2 regions of the Peribacillus sp. FW305-BF15 genome follow, and region 2 is predicted to be linked to the other one. Evidence: predicted binding sites of a transcription regulator. Region 2 holds the regulator's gene; the other holds the start of a gene.
What was found. Region 2 encodes NrdR, which represses ribonucleotide reductase genes. Its sites were predicted from a motif close to AACACNATATATNGTGTT; they were not measured.

Region 1 (4,202 bases), on a different contig from region 2:
AGCGTACAAATATACAGGCTTGTCCGGCCTAATTTCGACCAAGCGGGTTTTCATTTGAGTCATAGGGATGTTTCTTGCGCCTAAGATATGCCCATTTTCGAAATCATTCGGTTCCCGCACATCAATTAGCTGCACTTTTCTGTAGTTGGCGATAAATTCGTCCTGTGTTAGTGTTTTAACGATTTTACGCTGGCGGTACCAATTAAAAAGTGAATACGCAATAACCACTCCGAGGATGATGAGCAGTGTATATAATATTTCCAAACATAAAAACTCCCTTCTACCTTAACGAATACAGACAATCTTTATTATATAATTGCTTTACCCAATAATCAAAAAGAATTTTCACAAATTCTTCATGACTTGATAGCACTTTCTTTTTTAGAGTGTTAAAGTCTGTTAAACTACTACATGTGAGTTTTTTGTGGGGGATTGAAAAACGTCTATCGAAACGAGGGGTAAGGATGACTAAAGAAAAATGGGGTTTTATAGATTCGGGGTATTGTTCACCGGCTTTTAATATGGCGCTGGACGAAGCCCTGTTAAACTGGCAAAGCAAAGGGGAAATTCCGCCGATCATACGCTTTTACGGCTGGGATCCAGCGACATTGTCGATCGGTTATTTTCAAAAGGCAGAAGCGGAGATTGATCTGGAAGAGGTCAAAAGGCAGGGCCTTGGTTTTGTTCGCAGGCCGACAGGAGGACGAGCGGTACTGCACGAACATGAATTGACTTATAGTGTAATCGTTCCAGAATCCTATCCGGGAATGCCAACAACCGTTACTGAAGCTTATCGTGTCATTTCTGAAGGAATATTGATGGGGTTCAGGAATCTTGGATTGGATGCTTATTTTGCCGTGCCTCGAAGCGAACAGGAAAAAGCGGCTTTAAAATCGCCCAGGTCTTCCGTCTGCTTTGATGCACCTAGCTGGTATGAACTGGTCGTTGAGGGCAGGAAGGTCGCTGGCAGCGCTCAAACCAGGCAAAAAGGCGTCATCCTTCAGCACGGGTCCATTTTGCTTGAGCTTGATGATGATAAGCTCTTTAGCGTATTTAAATTCTCAAATGACAGGGTTAAAGAGAGAATGCAAAAAAACTTAAAAAACAAAGCTGTGGCCATGAATGACATTGCCGGGAGAAAGATAACCATCCCTGAAGCGAAAGAAGCTTTCGAAAAAGGTTTTGCCGAAGGACTTTCGGTCGATTTAGAGCCATATGTCCTCACCGAAAAGCAATTGCTGGAAGTGAAGGCAATAGCAGAAAGCAAATATGAAAGCGATGAATGGAATTTCATGAGATAGAGGAAGCATAATTAGAGTGGATAATAAAAAGTTTTTTCAGATTTGTTTGACCGAATAACACATCCCTTGCAGGGATAAGCCCTAAAAGGGATGGGGAAAAAGCAAGGTCCAAATTAATTGAAATCTGATGAAAAATTATTATAAATCGACATTTTCCTCCCTTTTGCTAACTATATTAATTGATTTAACGTTTGACAAAATTAAAAGTTATTCAAAACAAACACAATATATAGTAGTTGAAATATTTAATGCGACACTATATGTTGATTTTTGAGTTTCGCTATGATAAATTTAGGGTACTTGTTAAGCGAAACGGACATGTAAGGCTACATAAGGATTTTTGCGGCAGCAAGAACGGATCATGAAACATATAAAGGAGAGGGAATTATGTCGGTTGTAATAAAAGAAGCTTTAAAGGTTGATCTAGAAAGGTTGAATAAGGATATTTCTTTATTTCCCCAGGTTCACCCTGTAACTGCTGATATGAAAATGGCGCATAAGGGAGTGTCCCGTCTAGTCATGCTTGACCGCTATTCTTTTAAGGATACTGAAAAAATCACACTCTCGGCAGGCGATTTCGTCGTGTTGACGATTAAGGAAGATCCGAAATTCCCGGCAAGGGGTCTCGGTTACATCGTTGAAATTGATTGGGAAACCAAAAAAGCCAAGGTATTGGTGGATGAAGAATTCCGTGGCGTATTGGATAATCCGGAAGAAGTCGAGACGGGAATTGTAAACCGTCCGTTGGATATAATCGAAAAGCCTCTTGAAATATACTATGAACAAATTGCGAAACGTAATGCAACGGGATTGGCATCAGTGGAAACCACGGAAGAAAAAAGAACGGAATGGTTCAATAAATTCTATGAAGAATTAAAGAACCTTAATTTCGTCCCGGCAGGCCGAGTATTATACGGTGCAGGTTCCAATACGGATGTTACTTATTTCAACTGCTATGTAATGCCATTCGTACCGGATTCACGTGAAGGTATTTCAGAACATAGGAAACAAGTGATGGAAATCATGAGCCGCGGCGGCGGAGTGGGTACGAACGGATCGACACTGCGTCCAAGAAACACTCTGGCAAAAGGGGTGAATGGAAAATCCTCGGGTTCAGTGTCATGGCTTGACGATATTGCAAAACTGACGCATCTTGTTGAACAGGGCGGCAGCAGACGAGGCGCGCAAATGATCATGCTTGCTGATTGGCATCCCGATATTGCAGAGTTCATCATTTCCAAAATGCAAAATCCAAGGATTTTGCGTTACCTAGTGGAAAACACCAAAGATGAAGCAATCAAGAAATATGCCACGGATAAATTGAAATTCACGCCGCACACGGAACAGGAAACGGCTATGTATCAAGGGATCATCAATTATAAGGAGATTCCTGGCCAAGGCGGGTTCAGCGAGAAAATCATTAGGGATGCAGAGGAAAAGATCCGTACAGGCGGAACATACAGTGTCCATAATTCGGATTTCTTGACTGGAGCCAATATCTCCATTTGCCTGACCAAGGAATTTATGGAAGCGGCTGAACAAGATGCGGAATATGAATTGCGTTTTCCTGATGTTGAAAGCTATAATGCCGAAGAAATGGCCATTTACAATAAAGAATGGCATAATGTCGGCGATGTTCGCGAATGGGGGAAAATGGGTCATAAAGTCCGTGTTTACCGTAAAATCCGGGCTAAAGAGCTTTGGAACTTAATAAACATTTGTGCAACATATTCTGCTGAACCAGGTATTTTCTTTATCGATAATGCTAATGAAATGACGAATGCCAAAGCATACGGTCAACAGGTTGTAGCCACGAACCCTTGTGGAGAACAGCCATTGGCCCCATATTCAGTATGTAACCTTGCTGCTGTCAATCTGGCTGAAATGGCTGATAAAGAAAGCAAAACGGTTAATTTCGAGAAACTTAAGCAGACAGTTGAAGTCGGTGTGCGCATGCAGGACAATGTCATTGACGCAACTCCTTATTTCTTGGATGAAAACAAAAAACAGGCACTGGGCGAGCGACGGGTTGGACTAGGTGTAATGGGTCTGCATGACCTGTTGATCTACTGTGAAACGGAATATGGCTCTGAAGAAGGAAATATCCTGGTTGACAAGGTGTTTGAAACGATTGCGACCACAGCTTACAGGGCTTCGGTGGAACTTGCTAAAGAAAAAGGCAGTTTCCCGTTCCTGATCGGGTCAACGGACAAAGAAACCAATGAGCTTAGAACACGTTTCACACAAACCGGATTTATGGAAAAAATGCCGGAAGATATCAGGGAAAGTGTTGCTGCACATGGTATCCGTAACTCTCATTTATTGACAGTGGCTCCTACGGGAAGTACAGGAACGATGGTTGGGGTATCAACAGGTCTTGAACCATATTTCTCCTTCACGTATTTCCGCAGCGGCCGTCTTGGTAAATTCATTGAAGTTAAGGCTGACATTGTACAGGAATACTTGGATCGCCATCCAGAAGCCGATACAGAAGAGCTTCCAAAATGGTTCATTTCCGCTATGGAATTAGCTCCAGAAGCACATGCTGATGTTCAATGCATCATTCAACGCTGGATTGACAGCTCGATCAGCAAGACGGTCAATGCCCCAAAAGGATATACTGTCGAACAAGTTGAAAAGGTATATGAACGTCTTTACAAAGGCGGAGCAAAAGGCGGAACGGTATATGTGGATGGCAGCCGTGACAGTCAGGTCCTTACGCTCAAAGCGGAAGAAAACCAAATGGACGAGCAGCTTGAAATGGATGAATTGACAAATGTGGAAGAAAAGAAAAAAGTTGTATTGGTCGATACGATAAATGAGCTGCGTTCGACGAATGTTACAATTGGTTCGGAAGTGGGTAACACTTGCCCTGTATGCCGTAAGGGTGAAGTTCAGGAA
Region 2 (4,202 bases):
GGAAGAATGGTTTTCCGAAAAGCCATATTAGACGAGAGTTTGGACATTGTTGCCATAAATGCAAGCTATCCAGCTGAAACTTTAGCACACTTACTAAAATATGATACGATACATGGTAAATTCGACGGTATCATTATAGCTGAAGATGATTCACTAGTAGTGAATGGCCGCCAAGTAAAACTAATAAATAACCGCGATCCAAAGCTATTGCCTTGGAAAGAGATGAACATAGATATTGTAATTGAAGCCACTGGCAAATTCAATGATCGTTCTAAAGCTGCTCTTCATTTAGACGCAGGAGCAAAAAGAGTAATATTATCAGCCCCGGGTAAAAATGAAGACGTTACCATTGTAATGGGAGTGAATCAGGAGGTGCTGGAAATTGACAAGCATTTCGTCATATCCAATGCATCTTGTACAACGAACTGCCTTGGACCTGTTGCAAAAGTGCTTGATGAAAAATTCGGCATAAACAACGGTTTAATGACAACGATACATTCTTATACAAATGATCAAAATAATATCGATAACCCGCACAAAGACTTGAGACGTGCCCGTGCCGCTGCGGAAAGCATGATTCCTACGACTACAGGAGCTGCCAAAGCCATCTCACTAGTGTTGCCGCAATTAAAAGGCAAACTTCATGGAATGGCGATACGCGTACCGACACCAAACGTATCTTTAGTCGATCTTGTTGTGGATTTGAACCGTGATGTCACGATTGAAGAAGTGAACCAAGCCTTCATCGACGCTTCAGAAAATGAACTCAAAGGAATCATGGAATTCACGATGGAACCTTTAGTTTCCAGTGATTTCAAAACGAATCCACACTCTGCAATCATCGATGGATTGACAACGATGATGATCGGGGACAGGAAAGTGAAGGTCCTTGCTTGGTATGATAATGAGTGGGGTTACTCCAACCGTGTAGTGGACCTTGTAAAATTGGTTGGCTCCGAGTTGAAAAAAATGTCTGAAGTCGAATTATCAGTAAAATAAAATGAAAAACCCGAGCCTGCTAAAATTTTTTAGCGGGCTATTTTTCATGCAGTGATCCATGAATTCCCGGCTGCTTTATGGCACTGAATAAACAAAAGACGGAATTTGCTCCACATCGGAACCTTCGCTATATCCCCATTACATATAAAGTTTATCTTTCCAAAAATTCAATTTGGAGTTGCAAAAAAAATTCAAACCATATATACTATGAATCGTGAACTTCTTCAAAACGGTTTGCATGATGGCTACTTAAAGGGTTAGGACCTCTTTGGACTAACTTTCCCCCGTGGTAGTTATCAGAACTTATTTTTAAATCATGGTAAGGGGGAAGCTTAATATGGAAACAGCTTACACTATGGAAACAATGGGTAGACATGTCATTTCTGAACTTTGGGGTTGTGACTTTGAAAAACTGAACAATATCGATTTAATTGAAAAGATTTTTGTTGACGCTGCTTTGAAATCAGGTGCAGAGGTACGAGAAGTTGCCTTTCACAAATTTGCTCCACAAGGAGTCAGCGGGGTTGTCATCATTTCTGAATCACACTTAACGATTCACAGTTTTCCAGAACACGGCTATGCGAGCATTGATGTCTATACATGCGGTAACTTGGATCCGAATATTGCGGCAGATTATATTGCAGAAGCTTTGAATGCGCAAACACGTGAAAACATAGAATTACCACGTGGATTAGGTCCTGTACAAATGAAAAAAGCCAATATAAGTGCCCTATAAAAAAATGTATACACAGAGATGCCATGGGTGCATCTCTTTTTTAATGCAATGAATCGGCAGTCTGATTCACTTTATTGGAGAGGATTGCCTTGAAGCACAATGCCATTGGCAACGGTGCTTCAACGGCAGAACAAAAAGTGCCTGCTGCCGGAAGTTACACTTTTTACTTGTACTGTCCGTTCCTTTTAATATAAGATTAAGATAGAGAAGTAATTCCTTGGGGAACATTTAGATAGGGGAGTCCTACATAAAATACGGAGCTGATAATGATGAAATGCCCATCATGTCAATATAACGGAACAAGAGTGCTCGATTCCAGGCCAGTCGATGAAAGTAAATCGATTCGACGACGCCGTGAATGTGAGGCATGTGGTTTTCGATTCACGACATTTGAAAAGGTGGAGGAAACACCGCTTATTGTAGTGAAAAAGGGCGGGACACGTGAAGAGTTCAGTCGTGATAAAATCCTGCGTGGCTTAATCAGGGCTTGCGAAAAACGTCCGGTTCCCTTGAAAGAACTAGAGCAAATTACCAGTTATGTAGAAAAAGAACTACGCAACCAGGGCATATCGGAAGTGAAAAGCGACAGTGTCGGAGAAATGGTAATGGACAAGCTGGCAGAAGTCGATGAGGTTGCCTATGTAAGGTTCGCATCCGTCTATCGACAATTTAAAGATATCAATGTCTTTATTGATGAACTGAAAGATTTAATAAATAAAGAAAGAAAGTAGAGCTGAAGATTCACTTTGGCTCTTTTTTCACTACATCTTTTGAAAGGTTTGAATGGAGATGTCAATGCATTGGCAAGAATTGCTCCCAGCTGATTCATATCTGGTCTCATCTGCGGGGCTGCTTCATGATTATGATCGGAAAATACTTACCCGACTATATCAACCTCTTATTGGACCTATCTGCATTAGCCTATATATGACGTTATGGAGTGAGTTGGAGGAAAACAGGCTATGGTCGGAAACCTCCTCGCATTATCAATTAATGAATACCATCGGCCTTAAGTTAGGTGATATTTACGAAGCACGCCTTTTACTTGAAGGAATCGGCCTGTTGAATGTATATAAGAAATCGAAAAATGAAACGAAGGAATTCATTTATGAGTTAAACCCGCCGCTTTCACCCCAGCAGTTTTTCACGGATGGAATGCTGAATATTTACTTATACAAAAAAATCGGTAAAGCTCAATTCAACCGGTTAAAGAGATTCTTTTGTGATGACCATATCTTAACCGATCAATATGAAGGTGTGACTAAATCTTTTGCGGAAGTATTCTCATCAGATCATTTGGACTCTTTATATGTAACGGATGAAGCGAAAAACGAATGGAAACCGGTGCCTGAACAGCAATACATCGATCGGGCGGAAGGCGTTGAGCCATCGGGGTTTGATGACTTATTCGATTTTGACCTTTTATTTGCCGGGATGAAATCCTCGATCGTGCCGAAAAAGGCTTTTACTCCTAAAATAAAAAGTACGATTGCCAAACTCGCTTTTTTATATGGCATTGATCCGCTGGAAATGCAAAAACTAGTAATGGATGCCGTTTCATTGGATGATGAGATTGATGAGGAATTGCTTAGAAAGGCGGCAAGGGACTGGTACCAGATCGAACGGCAGGCCGATATGCCTTCCCTTGTCAATCGGGTGCAGCCAATTCGTGAACGGACACAAAAAGAAGAACCGAAAACAAAGGAACAAGAGTTAATCCGTCATTTAGAGACGATTTCCCCGAGGGAGCGGCTGATGCAATTGTCTGGCGGTGCAGAGCCGTCAAGCGGTGATTTGAAAGTGGTTGAGGGCGTGATGATCAACCAAAAGCTGAATCCGGGTGTCGTCAATGTCTTGATTGAATATGTCATGCTCAAAACGGATATGAAGTTCACGAAGGGTTATGTGGAAAAGCTGGCAGGCCATTGGGCAAGGCTAAAGGTCTCAACAGTCGTCGAGGCGATGGAACTGGCCAAAAATGAACATAGGAAATATCAGGACTGGGCTCAAGGAAGCAGGAATGCTGCGAAGGGCAGCCGGAAAAAGGCGATACGGGAAGAAGTGGTTCCTGAGTGGCTTGAGAAAAAAGAAGAAGCACAGCAGGAGCAGAATGAGGATCAGCCTGAATTGGATGCCCAAAAACGCGAACTTCTGGAGAAATGGAAGCTGTGGAAAGCGGGAGGTGAAATGAACGATGGAAAAGATTAATAGGTCCCTTAATAAATTGGCCAATACAAATCAATTTCAACAGCGTTATGAAAAGCTGAAACAGGAGATTTTTGAAAACGAACAAGTGCGGTTATTCATGAATGCCAACAGCTCGACGGTCACGAAGGAAATGATTGATAAAAACTTGGGGAAGCTTTATGAGTTCACTTCACAGAGCAATAAGTGTGATAAATGTCCGAGCTTGGATGGCTGCATCAATATGATGCAAGGGTATTATCCTAAATTGGTGGTGCAAGGA

Region 1: the regulator NrdR is predicted to act here: its motif matches at 1,521-1,538, upstream of AC3WLU_RS09935 (vitamin B12-dependent ribonucleotide reductase).

The regions. Positions count from the first base shown of each region.
Region 1 covers NZ_JBYSYV010000007.1:237,409-241,610, forward strand. Annotated here, with positions in the region: gene AC3WLU_RS09925 (rhodanese-like domain-containing protein) at 1-264, opposite strand, end outside; gene AC3WLU_RS09930 (lipoate--protein ligase family protein) at 465-1,301, shown strand; gene AC3WLU_RS09935 (vitamin B12-dependent ribonucleotide reductase) at 1,689-4,202, shown strand, end outside.
Region 2 covers NZ_JBYSYV010000013.1:62,033-66,234, forward strand. Annotated here, with positions in the region: gene AC3WLU_RS15400 (glyceraldehyde-3-phosphate dehydrogenase) at 1-999, shown strand, start outside; gene speD (adenosylmethionine decarboxylase) at 1,355-1,735, shown strand; gene nrdR (transcriptional regulator NrdR) at 2,005-2,466, shown strand; gene AC3WLU_RS15415 (replication initiation and membrane attachment family protein) at 2,531-3,943, shown strand; gene dnaI (primosomal protein DnaI) at 3,930-4,202, shown strand, end outside.